3 regions of the Actinocatenispora thailandica genome follow, and region 1 is predicted to be linked to each of the others. Evidence: riboswitches for the same ligand, from Rfam matches in the RefSeq annotation. Region 1 holds a riboswitch; each other region holds the start of a gene.
What was found. Region 1 has a riboswitch for cyclic di-AMP ahead of Athai_RS21215 (C40 family peptidase). Riboswitches for the same ligand answer to the same signal wherever they lie in the genome.
Positions count from the first base shown of each region.

Region 2: another riboswitch for cyclic di-AMP. It lies ahead of Athai_RS02025 (C40 family peptidase); the one in region 1 lies ahead of Athai_RS21215 (C40 family peptidase).
Region 3: another riboswitch for cyclic di-AMP. It lies ahead of Athai_RS00095 (C40 family peptidase); the one in region 1 lies ahead of Athai_RS21215 (C40 family peptidase).

Region 1 is NZ_AP023355.1:4,769,722-4,774,694, forward strand. Features, by position in the region: gene Athai_RS21200 (STAS domain-containing protein) at 373-738, shown strand; gene Athai_RS21205 (hypothetical protein) at 947-1,498, shown strand; gene uppS (polyprenyl diphosphate synthase) at 1,639-2,397, shown strand; cyclic di-AMP (ydaO/yuaA leader) riboswitch at 2,615-2,765, shown strand; gene Athai_RS21215 (C40 family peptidase) at 2,777-3,760, shown strand; gene Athai_RS21220 (hypothetical protein) at 3,860-4,973, opposite strand, start outside.
Region 2 is NZ_AP023355.1:436,103-441,075, forward strand. Features, by position in the region: gene Athai_RS02010 (alpha/beta fold hydrolase) at 1-322, shown strand, start outside; gene Athai_RS02015 (hypothetical protein) at 312-620, opposite strand; tRNA gene Athai_RS02020 (tRNA-Arg) at 757-832, opposite strand; gene Athai_RS02025 (C40 family peptidase) at 1,074-2,042, opposite strand; cyclic di-AMP (ydaO/yuaA leader) riboswitch at 2,073-2,202, opposite strand; gene Athai_RS02030 (metal-sensitive transcriptional regulator) at 2,443-2,730, shown strand; gene Athai_RS02035 (heavy-metal-associated domain-containing protein) at 2,758-2,961, shown strand; gene Athai_RS02040 (heavy metal translocating P-type ATPase) at 2,998-4,973, shown strand, end outside.
Region 3 is NZ_AP023355.1:18,170-23,142, reverse strand. Features, by position in the region: gene Athai_RS00105 (aminotransferase family protein) at 1-687, opposite strand, end outside; gene Athai_RS00100 (aldo/keto reductase) at 757-1,935, opposite strand; cyclic di-AMP (ydaO/yuaA leader) riboswitch at 2,367-2,538, shown strand; gene Athai_RS00095 (C40 family peptidase) at 2,550-3,548, shown strand; gene Athai_RS00090 (putative bifunctional diguanylate cyclase/phosphodiesterase) at 3,843-4,973, opposite strand, start outside.

The DNA.
Region 1 (4,973 bases):
GGCAGCGCACCGGTCAGCGGGCCAGCTGGAGCAGGACGATGCCGCCGACCGCGACGGCGGTGACCCCATCCGGCCCCGGCACCGCGAACACCCGCCTCGGCTGGTTCGTGCCGTCTTCGGCCTCGCCGACCGGCTGCGCGGGCCTCGTCCCGTCCGGAGCGTGCCCGTTCGGCCGGCGCGTGCCGTACCCTCACCGTGACGTCGGACGGTACCCGGTTGGTGCGTTTGCTCCCCGCAAGTTCTGCCGCGGCAACCCGTTAGGAACTGCCCGTCGGCGGGTAGGAGACACTGTGTTGTCCGGCAGCTCAGGGAGAATCGGGACATGGCGATGACGACGGGAATGCTTCGTACCGCAGGGCTGGGGCCCGGCCGATGAGCCGCCCGACGTTCGAGCTGGCCCGCGCCGACCGGGACGACCTCGCCGTGCTCACCGTGTCCGGCGACATCGACGTGGACACCGCGTGGCGGCTGCGCGAGGAGCTGACCACCGCGCTCGCCGAGCGCGATGCCGTGGTCGAGATGTCCGGCGTCGACTTCCTCGACTCCACCGGGCTCGGCGTCCTGGTCGCCGGTTACCAGCAGGGTCGCAACTCCGGGCACCGGCTGGCGATCGCCGCCGCGCCGCGACGGGTGCTGGACATCCTGGAGCTGACCCAGCTCACCACGATCTTCAACCTCTACCCCGACCTGGACGCGGCGATCGAGGCGCTGCTCGGGTCCGCCTCCAGCGCCGGCTGACCGACCCGCCGGCACCGCGTGCGGGCAGGAACCCGGCGCCGCCGGCCGCACACCGGGTGGCACGAATCCGCGATGGCCCGGCCGGTGGTGCTCTGGCACTGTTGGCCTCAGCAACGGATCGCGACCGGCGACACCGTCGCAGCCAACGGCCCCGCGGCAGCGCGGGATCTCGACCTCCCGCGCACGCGGGTTCTTCATGGAGGGGACCATGAGCGACTTCGACAGCGGCGACAGTTCGGTCGACGTCAACGGCGACGGCGTGGCCGACGACGTGATCGTCGAGCAGCACACCGACGGCACCGAGACGATGATCGTCGACACCGACCACGACGGCGTGGCGGACATGGTGATGGTCGACACCGACGGCGACGGCGTCGCCAACGAGGTCTTCTACGACACCGACGGCGACGGCCGGCTCGACACCGAGGTCGTCGACAGCAACGGCGACGGCACCGCCGACACCGTCTACGCCGACCGCAACGGTGACGGCCACGTCGACCTGGTGGGTCGGGACACCGACGGCGACGGCAACGTCGACCAGGTCGTCGCGGACCAGAACTACGACGGCACCGCCGACACCTACGCGGTGGACAGCAACGGCGACGGCACCCTGGACCAGGTCGGCGTGGACCGGGACGAGAACGGCAGCATCGACGCGGTCGCCACCGACACCGACGGCGACGGCACGCTGGACACCGTGCACTACTCCGACGGCGTGAGCGACCCGGACGACCCGACGCTGAACCCGTTCGCGCGCTGACCGGTCACCCGCGCTGAGCGGGATCCGCCGGCCGCGTTGCACCACCGGGAGGCCCGGCACCGCTGCTGCGGTGCCGGGCCTTCCGCGTACCGGCACGGCTTCTTCGCCGAATGCACACATCTGCCTGGTTGGCTGGTCCGATGACGCCACGCAACCTGCTGTATCGCCTCTACGAGCGGCGGCTGCGCGCCTCGCTCGGCCGCACGACCCGCCCGGCGCACGTCGGCCTGATCATGGACGGCAACCGGCGCTGGGCCCGTGCCGCCGGGCTGGCCAGCGTCAGCATGGGACATCAGGCCGGCGCCGACCACATCGACGACCTGCTCGACTGGTGCACCGAACTGGGTATCGAGCACGTCACCGTGTTCGTCGCCTCCACCGAGAACCTGGCCCGGCGCGACCAGGGCGAGCTCGACTTCCTGATGCGCACCATCGAGCAGCGCGCGAGCACCCCGCGGGCCGGCTGGCGGCTGCGGGTGGCGGGCCGGCTGGAGCTGCTGCCGGACTCGACCGCGCACGCCTTGAAGCTCGCCGCCGACCAGGGGCCGGGCACCGGGCCGTGCCTGACGATCGCGATCGGGTACGGCGGCCGCCAGGAGCTGGTGGACGCCTTCCGGTCGCTGCTCACCGACGCCGCGGCGGCCGGTACCGGGATGGACGAGCTGGCCGCCACGCTGTCCGCCGACGACATCGCGGCGCACCTGTACACCGCCGACCTGCCGGACCCGGACCTCGTCATCCGTACCAGCGGCGAGCGGCGACTCTCCGGCTTCCTGCTGTGGCAGTCCGCCTATTCCGAGCTGTACTTCTGCGACGTCTACTGGCCGGCGTTCCGCCGGGTGGACTTCCTGCGCGCGCTCCGCTCGTACGCGGAGCGCCAGCGCCGCTTCGGTGCGTGACGAACGCACGGTCACACCGCGCCGCCCTGCGACCACGGTGCGGCGCGTCGATTCCTGTTCGTACCAACGGATCGACGCGCTGCGCAGTCGCGTCCGGACGGTCCGTCAAAGTGCTGTGGGGATGGTCACCGCGCCGATCGCGACGGCGTTGACCGCGGCGCCGGAACGGCTACCGTAACGGGGTCGTTCGGCCCCCTGCCGCCCCGTCGGGCAGCTCCGGACGGCACCGCCGAGTCGCCGCCAGGCGAGCCGAGGACCCACCCGTACCACGGGGTGAATCCGGGGCCATGGACAGGCCACAGTCCCGGTAGGGCGCTCTTCCCGCCCGAACCCGTCAGCTAACCCGGTAGGCGGTCTGAGGAAGAAGGGCGCAGACCCGATGGACACAGCACACCCGAGGTGGGCGTCGCTGCGCACGATCGGACTGGCCGCGGTCGCGGCCGCTGCGGTGGCCGCCGCAGCCCTCGTCGGTACCACGCCGGCACACGGCGCGCCGTCGCAGGCCGATCTGGAGCAGCAGATCAAGCAGCAGTCGACCCAGTTCGACAAGGTGGTCGAGCAGTACAACAAGATCACCGAAGAGCAGAAGAAGACGAAGAAGCGCATCGCCGCGGTGGACAAGCAGCTCAAACCGCTGTCCGGCAAGGTCGCCACCGCGCAGAAGCAGGTCGACGCGATCGCCGCCGCCGCGTACAAGGGTGGCCCGGCCACCGCCTGGAACGCGGTGCTCAACGGCAGTTCCAGCGACACGCTGAACAACATCGCCACGCTCAACCGGCTCAGCGCGCAGCAGTCCGGCGAGATCCGCTCGCTGATCACCGCGAAGCGCAAGCTCGACGGGCAGCACAAGGAGCTCGCCGCGCTCTACGCCAAGCAGAGCAAGCAGATCAAGGACCTGAAGAAGAAGAAGGCGTCGATCTCGGCCAAGGTCGACAAGCTCAAGAAACTGCGCGAGCAGGCGTACGGCAGCGCCACCGAGACCGCCGGCACCGGCTCCGGGCAGACCCCGCCGAACGTGTCCGGGCGCGCCGGCGCGGTCGTCGACTTCGCGTACGCGCAGCTCGGCAAGCCGTACGCGTGGGCCGCGGCCGGGCCCAACTCGTACGACTGCTCCGGGCTGACGCTCGCCGCCTGGGCGCAGGCCGGGGTGAGCCTGCCGCACGTCGCGGCCGACCAGTACAACCAGATCACGCACATCAGCCGGAGCCAGATCGCACCGGGTGACCTGGTGTTCTACGAGAACCTCGGGCACGTGGCGATCTACGTCGGCAACGACAAGGTGATCCACGCGCCGACGTTCGGCGAGGTGGTCAAGGTGTCGTCGATCGACATGATGCCGGTCTACGGCATCGGTCGCCCCTGATCGCAGCACCCCGACGGCCGGTCCCCCGCGACGGGGTACCGGCCGTCCTGCGTCCGGGCTGCCGGCCAGCCGGCGACCTCCGGCCGGCCGCACGCGGCCTCAGGCCAGCACGGAGTCCAGGAGCGGAACCAGCCGCCGGTTGAGCGCGGCCATCGTGGCGCGCACCGCGGCCTGCCGCGGATCGCCGCTGGCCACCGCCGACCCGACCAACCGCTCCGCCGTGTCACCGGCGAGCAGCACCAGCACGACCACCACCACCCGGCACGGGCCGGCCGTCACCACGTCGACGTGTTCGACGGCGCACCGGGCCCGCCCGGCGACCAGCACCCCGACCGCGTCGGCGGTGGCCTGCGCCGCCACCCGCAGCAGGTACGGGTCGAGCGCCGGGCCGCCGGCCCGGCCCACCGCCCGTACCCCGTCGGCGGTCAGGCACACCTCCACCGCGCATTCGGACCCGGCGGTGGCGACCTGGATGCGTTCGATGACCGCCCGCGGATCCCCGGTACGGCCGGGCGAGCGCAGCGCGGGCGCGTTGTCGGCGCCCGCAGCCCGGTCCAGCTCGGCGCGATCGTCCGGTGCGGTGTCCAGCTCGGCGTCGGCGTCGGCGTCGGCGACGGTGAGCCGGGCCTCCACCCCGAGCCGGTCGCGCAGCGCGTCGCCGGCGGCTGCGGTGATCTCGTCCGCGTCCACCCCGTCCGCCACGTCCAGCCGCAGCGTACGGCCGCCGGAGGCGTCGGTGCGCAGGTCGGCACCGCGCACCCCGGGCACGTCCCGCACCGCGGCCAGCACGCTCTCCGCATCCACCCGGGTGGGGGCGGCGAGCACCGGCGTCTCGGTGGTCGGCGCGTCCGCACCGCCGCGTCCCGCCGGCCGTGCCCCGGCGCCCGGCCGGTCCGGCTCCGCACGGGCGGCGGCCCCGGCCGGGGTCGCGGGCTCCGGCGCGGGGCGCGCGGCGAGGTCGGTGGGCTGCTGCGGCGCTGTCGGAGCGGCGCCGGCGTGCCGGCCGGGCCGCGACGCCCGCACCGCGTCGATGGCGGACTGCACCCGCGGCGGGACGGCCCACGTCCCGTCCTCGGCCGACGCGGCGTGCCGGCCGAACGGATCCGCCGGCGTGCCGGACGGCTCGGCCGCGGCCGGGTCGGCACCACCCGCCGCCCCGAACGACGGTGTCGCGCCGGCGGCGGGTGCCGCCGAGGACGGGTACGGCGAGGTG
Region 2 (4,973 bases), 4.3 Mb from region 1:
TCCGGCCGCGTTCGGGATGCCCACTGAGGACGACGGCAGCCGGGACGACCCGCTGCTGTCCGACCGGTCGCTGGCGATCACCGAGTACCGGCCGGACGTCGAGGCGCTGACCGCGGCGCCGACCTGGGTGATCATCGCGGTCGGCGAGGAGTCCGCCGGCACCTTCACCGCCCGTACCGCAGCGGCCACCGCGGCGCTGCTCGGCCAGCCGGCCACCGTCTTCCCCAGCCACCACGGCGGCTTCACCGGCGGCGACCACCCCTACGCCGGCCAGCCCGCCGCGTTCGCCCGCCGGCTCCGTGAGGTCCTCGTCACCGGCTGACCGGGCGGGTACCGGGACGAGCGAGGTAGCCGCGAAGGGTGGCCACCGTCTCGGCGAACTCGTCCACGGAGACCACCGCCGCGTTGCCGCGAGGACGCAGCAGCCGCCAGCGATCGTCACGTTGGATCGGCGTCTCGACAGTGCGGCCGTGCGTCGGGACGATCCAGATCGTGTAGCGGGCCGGCGGGCCGAGCAACCGGGTGGGCCTGGCGACCTCGATGCGCTCGATCCGTGAGTGCGGGGGGCCACGCGCACCCAGGTCGACATGGCGTCCAGGGTGCCGGACGCGCGGTGCCACGGGATCGTCCGTACGGCCGGGTCCCGGGACCGGATGCGGTGTCGTACGGAGGCAGCCCGCGGTCGACACGGCGGGATCGACGGCGCCCGGACGGGGCGCGCCCGGCGGCCCGGGTCGGTCATCGAGCGGTGTGACCTGGCGCCCCCGGCAGGATTCGAACCTGCGACACCCGCTTTAGGAGAGCGGTGCTCTATCCCCTGAGCTACGAGGGCAACGACCGGCATCTTCCCTGGTGAGCCAGCCATCTGTCGGGCCCGCCGCGTTTCGAGGCTCCGGCTTGCGCCGGCCGCCCCTTCCGCGCCCCTCGGGCCTACAGCGAGCTTACCGGCTCGGTGCGGTCCGGCTGCAGGGAGATCCCGGAGCTCGGGCCGCGGAGACCGCGACGCCGGTGCCGGAGACGGGGGGATGCTCCGGTACCGGCGTCGCGTGGGGGTGGGGGTAAGGCTTGTGTGATCAGCCGACGCGGCCGTAGCCGTCCGGCGGCATCATGTCGACGCTGGCCTTCTGCACCGGCTCGCCGTAGGTGGGCGCGTGGATGATCTGGTTGCCGCCGATGTAGATCGCGACGTGCTCGTTCCCGCTGTAGAAGACCAGGTCGCCGGGCTCCAGCTGGTTGCGGCTGATCCGGTGGGTCTGGCTGTACTGGGTGTACGAGCTGTGCGCGAGCGAGTAGCCGGCGGCGTTCCAGGCCATCATCGTCAGGCCCGAGCAGTCGAACTCGTTCGGCCCCGCGGAACCCATGTTGTACGGCTTGCCGAGCTGCGCCCACGCGTAGTCGACCGCCTTGCCGGCGCTGCCGGGCAGGTTCGGCGCCGGGCCGTAGTCGACGTTGGTGTTGTAGTTGGTCGGTGAGCCGTAGGCCTGGGTGCGCAGGTCGCGCAGCTTCTGCACGTCCTTGTCGAGCGACTTCTTCTGGTCGGCCAGCTTCTTCTTCGCCTGGGTCTGCTTGCCGATCTCGGTGTCCAGCGCCGCCTTCTGCTTGTCCAGCGCGGCCTTCGCCTTGCTGTACTCGGCGATCTGCTTGCTCTGGCTGCGGGCCAGCTGGTCGAGCAGGGAGAGCGAGTCGAGCAGGGTACTGGCGGAACCGTCGGAGAGGATCGCGTTCACCGCGCCGGGCTTGCCACCCCGGTAGGCGGCGGCGGCCATCTTGCCGACCGTCTGTTCCGCCGCGTCGACCTTCTTCTGCAGTGGCTTGAGCTTCTTGTTGACCGCCTTTTCCTTCTTCTTGCTGGCGGACAGCTGGTCCTGGACCTTGTCGTACTCCTGGACGGCCTTGTCGAACTGCTTCGACTTGGCGTCGATCTGTTTGGTCAGCTCGGCCTCGGACGGCGTCGCGTGCGCTGGGGTTCCGAGCAGCAGCAGCGCGATCGCGGTGAGTGCGGCGAACAGAACCAGGCCGACGGCCCGAAGCGGCCGCGGCATGACAGCGGAGGTAGGCACCGGCAGCCGGCTCCTTCTTCCTCGCACCGCCTGCCGGGTTAGCTGACGGGTTCGGGCGGGGAAGAAGTGCGCCCTACCACGACCCGCGGTCGCGGATTCACCCCAGGGAGGTGGGTCCCCGGCTCGCCGGCAAGCACCAGGGGAGGCGGCTCGCGCGGCAACTCGGCGGTGTCCACCGGTGCCGCCCACGGGCAGGCGGCAGACATCCGGTCAGACGGGGAGTCACATTAGGAGTAACCGTCAGTCGATCGCAAGTCGCCCCCGGCGCGCCACACACATTCGTTTCGGGAAGTGATCCGTTCGCGTCCGACTCGCTGCGCTCCGTGGTTGGATACGGTAGGGGGGTATGGTACTGTCGGGATCGAACGGGGGAGGTGGCCAGATGGCGAGTTACTGGTACAGCGACGACAAACAGGCACTACTGGCCCGACTGCGGCGAGTCGAGGGTCAGATCCGCGGGCTGGAGCGGATGGTCGAGCAGGACACGTACTGCATCGACATCCTCACCCAGATCTCGGCGGCGACCCGAGCACTGCAAGGCGTCGCGCTCGGGCTGCTGGACGGTCACCTGTCACACTGCGTGGCCGAGGCCACGGCAAAGGGTGGCGAAGAGGCCGAAGAGAAGGTCAAGGAGGCCAGCGCGGCAATCGCCCGGCTGGTCCGTTCCTGACCGCACATCATCGTTGTGGAGGCAATCATGGCAACTCAGACATACACCGTCACCGGTATGACCTGCGGCCACTGCGCCAGCGCCGTGAGTTCGGAACTCGGCGCGCTGCCGGGCGTGCAGGCGGTCCGGGTCGACGTGGCGAGCGGCCGGGTCGAGGTCGACACCGATCAGCCGCTGGCCACCGACTCGGTGGCCGCCGCGGTCGACGAGGCCGGCTACCAGCTGGCCTGAGTGCGGCGCCGGGACGGCGCCGGTCGGGGAGGGTAGATGTCTACTGTGGACAGTGACGGATCCGCCACCGAACTGCGGATCGGCGGCATGACCTGCGCGTCCTGCGCGGCCCGGGTGGAACGCAAGCTGAACAAGCTGCCCGGCGTGGCCGCGACCGTCAACTTCGCCACCGAGACCGCGCGGGTGCACCATCCCGCCGGAGTCTCGGTGCAGGATCTGATCGGCACCGTCGAGGCGACCGGCTACACCGCGCAGCCGCCGGAGCCGCCGGTCGAGACCGGCGACGCGCCGGCCCCGGACGAGCGGGACGAGGCCGAACGCTCGCTGCGCACCCGGCTGCTCGGCTCGGCCGTGCTGACCGCGCCGGTGCTGCTGCTCGCGATGGTGCCGCCGCTGCAGTTCAACCACTGGCAGTGGCTCGCGCTGACGCTGGTCTCACCGGTGGTGGTGTGGGGTGCGTGGCCGTTCCACCGCGCCGCGCTGACCAACCTGCGGCACCGCGCCGCCACCATGGACACGCTGGTCTCGCTGGGCGCGACCGTGTCGTACCTGTGGAGCCTGTGGGCGCTGTTCCTCGGTGGTGCCGGCGGTGAGCACCTGCGGATGAGCCTGCACCTGTTCGCCGGCGCGGACACCGGACCCCAGCTGTACCTGGAGGTCGGCGCCGCGCTGACCACCTTCCTGCTGGCCGGGCGGTACTTCGAGGCGCGGGCCAAGCGGCGCGCCGGTTCCGCGCTGCGGGCGCTGCTGTCGTTGGGCGCCAAGGACGTCACGGTGCTCACCGCGGCCGGCCGGGAGCAGACCGTGCCGATCGGACGGTTGGCGGTCGGGGACCGGTTCGTGGTCCGGCCGGGGGAGAAGATCGCCACCGACGGCGTGGTGGAGTCCGGCACCAGCGCGGTGGACGCGTCGATGCTCACCGGCGAGTCGGTGCCGGTCGAGGTCGGTCCCGGCGACGAGGTGGTCGGGGCGACCGTGAACGCCGGCGGCCGGCTCGTCGTCACCGCCCGCCGGGTCGGTGCCGACACCCAGCTGGCGCAGCTCGGCCGGCTGGTCGCCGACGCGCAGAACGGCAAGGCGCAGGTGCAGCGGCTCGCCGACCGGATCTCCGCGGTGTTCGTCCCGGTGGTGTTGGTGGTCGCGCTCGGCACGCTGGTGGCGTGGCTCGCGGCCGGGCAGCCGGCCGCGGCGGCGGTCACCGCCGCGGTGGCCGTGCTGATCGTCGCCTGCCCCTGCGCGCTCGGGCTCGCCACGCCGACCGCGCTGCTGGTCGGTACCGGTCGGGGCGCGCAGCTGGGCATCCTGATCAAGGGGCCGGAGGTGCTGGAGTCGACCCGGCGGATCGACACCGTGGTGCTGGACAAGACCGGTACGGTCACCACCGGCCGGATGACGCACACCGACACGATCGCCGCCGCGGGCGAGTCGGCGGCCGAGATCCTGCGGTACGCGGGTGCCGTCGAGCACGCCAGCGAACACCCGATCGCCCGTGCGGTGGCCACCGCGGCGTCGGCCGCCGGGGAACTACCGGAGGTGCACGACTTCGCCGCCGTGGCCGGTTTCGGTGCACTGGCCACTGTGGACGGTCATCGCGTCGTGGTGGGCCGGCCGGAACTGCTGACCCGCGAGGGCCTGTCGGTACCGGCGGAGCTGACCGAGGCCATCGGCACCGCCGGTGCCACTGGCGCCACCGCGGTACTGGCCGGCTGGGACGGGGTGGCCCGGGGCGTCCTGGTGGTCTCCGACACCGTCGCCGACGGCGCCGCGGAAGCGGTCGCGGCGCTGCGCGAGCTGGGGTTGCGGCCGGTGCTGCTGACCGGCGACCACCAGGCCGCGGCTCGTACCGTCGCGCAGGCGGTGGGCATCGACGAGGTGCACGCCGGGGTGCTGCCGGCCGGCAAGGCGGACGTGGTCGCCGAACTGCAACGGTCCGGCCGGGTGGTCGCGATGGTGGGCGACGGCATCAACGACGCCGCCGCGCTCGCCACCGCCGACCTGGGCATCGCGATGGG
Region 3 (4,973 bases), 4.8 Mb from region 1:
CTCGTCGGCGACGAACAGCACGCCGTACTCGCGGCAGACCTGCCGGGCGGCGGCGAGGTAGCCCTCGGCCGGCGGGTACACGCCGCCGGCGCCGATCACCGGCTCGCAGAAGAACGCGGCGACCCGGCCGGGGCCGATCCGTTCGATGGTGGCCCGCAGCTCGTCCACCGAGTCCCGGTCGACCACCGCGGTGTCGGGCATCAGCTCGCCGTAGTCGGCCCGGTTGCCCGCGATGCCGGCGAGCGCGGTACCGGCCACGTGCATCCCGTGGTACGCGTTGGTCCGGGAGATGAGCACCGTGCGCTCGGGCGCGCCCAGCTCGTGCCAGTAGCGGCGGACGAGCTTGGCCGCGGTGTCGACCGAGTCCGAACCGCCGGAGGTGAAGAAGACCTTCGCGTTCGGCATCGGCGCGAGCGAGGCGACCCGCTCGGCCGCCTCGATGGTGGTACGCACCGCGATGTCGCCGAACGACGAGTACGCGGCGAGGCTGCGCAGCTGGTCGGCCGCCGCCTCGGCCAGCTCGCGCCGGCCGTGCCCGACGTTGGCGAACCACAGGCCGGCGGTCGCGTCCAGGTAGCGGCGGTCGTTCTCGTCGAACACCCACACGCCCTCGCCGCGGGAGAGCACGAACTCCCCCGCCGACTCGACGTCGCCCATGTCCGCGAACGGATGCCAGAACGCGCCCATCGTCATCCCCCTCGTGCCCGGCGTTGCGGCCGACCGTACCGCGCGACCGGCGCCGTGCTGCGGGACGGGTTACGACGGCTCGGCGAGCAGGTCGCCGCGCGGCTGGTCCACGGTGACCTGGTACGCCCCGCCCTCGACCGGCACCGGGCGTTCCGTCGCCGGCGCCCCGGGCGGATCCGGCGGTACCGGCGCGGTCCCGGGCGCCGCGGCCGGCGGGTCCGGGTCGGCCGGCAACGGTGGCCGGGTCGGGCCGGTACCGGCGCCGGACCGTTCGATCGCCTCGGCGATCTCGTCCAGGTCCTCGGCGTCCAGCGTCTCGGTGGCCGCCGGCAGCCACCCCGCCACCTGGTCGGGCCGGCGGGCGCCGACGATCGCGGCGGTCACCCCGGGCCACGCCAGCGTCCAGGCGACCGCGACGGTGGCGAGGGTACGGCCCCGGCGGTGCGCGACGTCGCCCATCCGGCGGCCCAGGTCGAGGTTGCGGTCCAGCGCGGCGCCGATGAAGTCGCCGTCGCCGCGGCGCCAGTCGTCGGCGGGCAACGCGGCCACCCGTTCCCGGGTGAACGTGCCGGTCAGCAACCCGCACTGCATCGGGCTGGCGGCGAGCACCCCGACCTCGTTCGCGGCGCACCAGTCGAGCAGGCCGTCGGCGGCCTCCCGGTCGATCGCGGAGAACGGCGGCTGCGCCGCGTCCGGCCGGCCCAGCGCGGCGGCGGCGGTCAGCCCGGCGGTGTGCTGGCTGCACAGCCCGATCGCCCGGACCTTGCCCTCGCGGCGCAGGTCGAGCAGCGTCTGCCAGGTCTCGGCGAGCGGCACCCCGGCCGCGCGGGGCCAGTGCAGCTGGTACAGGTCGATGCGCTCGACGCCGAGCCGGCGCAGCGAACCCTCCAGGTCACGCCGCAGGTGCTTCGGCGCACCGGCGGCGCGCGGCGGGCGGGTCCGGTCCGTCTCGTCCCAGCTCAGGCCGCACTTGGTGAACAGGTACGGCCGGTCCGCCTCGGGGTACGGGGCGAGCGCGGCGGCCACGACCTGCTCGGCGTGGCCCAGCCCGTACACCGGTGCGGTGTCGATCCAGTTGACGCCGTGGTCGACGGCGTACCGGATCGCCGCGACCGAGTCGTCGTCGTCCTGCCGCCCCCAGCCGTACGCGTAGCCCGCGCCGCCGAGCGCCCAGGTGCCGAAGCCCACCCGGGTGACGTGCAGGTCGGTACGACCCAGCCGGCGGGTCGGCAGATCGCTGGCGGGCATCGAGTGCCACCTCCTCGCCCCGGACGCCGCCGCGTGCCCCACGTCGCCGCGTCGCCGTCACCCCCTCACCCTGGCGCACCGGGGCGCCTGTCGTACCGGGATTCTGCGGATCGGCAAACGGTTGGTGGTACGGCCATCGCGGAGCGCAGCATCGCCCGGAGTGCTGTGGCGCTTCCCACATGGCGGACCGCGGGCCGGCCGCAGCGGCCGGTGATTTACCTGGTGGTGGCGGTCTCCTGGGCAGCTTCTCGGCCGGCCACTCGTAACGGCACGATAACGGGTTCGTTACCCAAGGTGTCCGCACACGGGAGCACGGCCCACCGCCGACAGGCCGACGAAGCCAAACAGATCACGCAGGGTTGAACGGCACTCGGCGGTATCCGTACTCTTGGGCGGTCCGGTCGGGAGTCTGCCACCAAACCGGTGGCGCCGAACGGGCACCGCCGAGTCGTCACTCGGCGAGCCGGGGATCCAACGGGCGCCGTTCGCGGCGCCCATCCGGGGTGAATCGGCCAGCTCTCGGTGAGAGCCGGCGGTAGGGCGAACTCACTTCTTCCCGCCCGAACCCGTCAGCTAACCCGGTAGGCGGTTGCGGGAGAAGGAGTGAGCTACTGGTGTCAGTAGCGGGGACTGTTGCGCGCCCAACCCGGCGCGCGCTTGCTTTGCTCGCCGCCGCCCTCTGCGCCACCGTCGGCGTCGGCCTGATCGGCCCGACCGCCGCGCACGCGGACCCGTCCGCCTCGCAGCTGGAACACGGCATGGACTCGACCTGGTCCAAGTTGGAGGCCAACGGCGAGAAGCTGAAGCAGAACGAGGACGCGCTCGCGAAGAACGAGAAGAAGTCCCGTGAGCTGAGCAAGCAGATCGCGCCGCTGAAGAAGAAGGTCGACGCGATGTACAAGGAGGTCGGCACCTACGCGGCCGCCGCCTACCGGGGCGGCAACCTGTCCGCCCTCAACTCGATGCTGAAGTACGGCTCGCCCACCACCATGCTCGACCAGATGGCGACGCTGGACCGGATGGCCGCCGACCAGCACGCCAAGGTCGCGAGGTACGAGTCGGCGAAGAAGAAGCTGGACGCCTCGAAGGCGAAGTACGACAAGCTCATCGCGAGCAACAAGGCGCAGGCCAAGAAGCTCTCCGCGGAGAAGAAGAAGCTCAAGTCCGACATGGACACCATGGAGAAGCAGTGGATGAAGACGGCGGCGGCCCGGAAGAACACCGGGACCCAGCTGCCGCAGATGCCGTACATCCCCGGGCCGGGCGGCGTCGCCGTGCGCTACGCGATCAACCACCTCGGCGACCCGTACGTGTGGGCGACGGCGGGGCCGAACACCTTCGACTGCTCCGGCCTGACCTCGGCCTCCTGGGCCGCGGCCGGCGTGCACATGCGGGCGTACACCTACAGCCAGTACGCGGCCTTCCCGCACGTCACCCGCGACCAGTTGCAGCCCGGTGACCTGGTGTTCTACAACGGCGGCGAGCACGTCGCCATCTACATCGGCCGGTACGACGGCACGAGCTACGTGATCCACGCACCGCAGCCCGGTGAGTACGTCAAGGTGTCCACGCTCGACTACCCCGGTTCCTGGTACGGGGCGGTTCGACCCTGACGCCGCGACACACGACTCGGTAGCCACCGAGGAGGGCCGTCCCCGCCACCACGTGGGGGTCGGCCCTCACCCTTTCCACGGCCGGACCAGCGTGTCCGGTGGCCCCGGCGGGCCGCCCTGCTGACCGGCGGCCCTGCTGACCGGCGCATCCCGCGGCCCTCCCGAGCCGGAGGCATCCCGCGGCCGTCCCGGGCCGGCGCATCCCACGGCCGTCCCGGGCCGGGGAATCCTGCGGCCCCCTGGGCCGGAGGCAACCCTCGGCACTCCCGTCCGGGGGTCGGCGGCGTCGTCGGGTCAGCGCTGGCCGTTGCGTTCCGCGACGAGCCGGGCGGTGATCGCCTCCGGGGCACCGGGGCGGGCGAAGTGCCACCCCTGCCCGACGTCGCAGCCGAACTCGCGGAGCCGGCTGGCCTGCCCGACGGTCTCCACGCCCTCGGCGATCACGGTGAGGTCGAGCGCGTGCGCCAACTCCACCAGCGTCTCCACGATGCGTTCGTCCACCGGGTCCGGCCCACCGACACCGTTGTCGGTCGCGTCGGCCATCCCGGACACGAACGAGCCGGCGATCTTGAGCGCGTGCACCGGCAGCCGGCGCAGGTAGGCGAGGTTGGAGTAGCCGGTACCGAAGTCGTCGATGGCGAGCCGGACACCCATGTCGGTCAGCGCGTGCAGGGCCCGCAGCGGCTCCGCGGCCGGCCCCATGATCGCGCTCTCGGTCAGCTCCAGCACGAGCCGGTCGGCCGGCAGGCCGGTACTCGACAGCACCTCGGACACCTCGTCGGTCAGGTGCTTCTCGTGCGCCTGCCGGACCGCGAGGTTGACGCTGACGAAGAAGTCGTCGGCGGCGATCTCCTGCCAGCGCTGCGCCTGCTCGCAGGCCGAGCGCAGCACCCAGCGGCCGAGCGGCACGATCGCCCCGGTCTCCTCGGCCAGGTTGATGAACCGGTCCGGCGGCAGCCAGCCGAGTTCCGGGTGCCGCCAGCGGACCAGCGCCTCCACCCCGCGCAGCCGGTCGTCGGCCAACCCCACGAGCGGCTGGTACTCGACCACGAACTCGCCGTGCTCGACGGCGGCGGGCATCGCGGCGGCGAGCGAGTAGCGGGCCACCTCCCGCGCGTGCCGGTCCGGGTCGAACACCGCGAGCCGATCGGTGCCCTCCGACTTCGCCCAGTACAGGGTGGTGTCGGCGGCCTGCATCAGGTCGGCCGCGGTGAACCGGTCGGCGATCCGGTCTACCACCCCGACGCAGGCGGACACCGACAGTTCGTGCCCGCCGACCCGCAGCGGATCGTGCAGCGCGGCGAGGGCCCGTTCGGCACACCGCACCGGCTCGGAGTCCGGGTCGTCGATGAGGATGACGAACTCGTCCCCGCCGGTCCGGGCGACGAGGCAGCCGGTCTGCCGCAGCGCCAGGTCGAGCCGCTG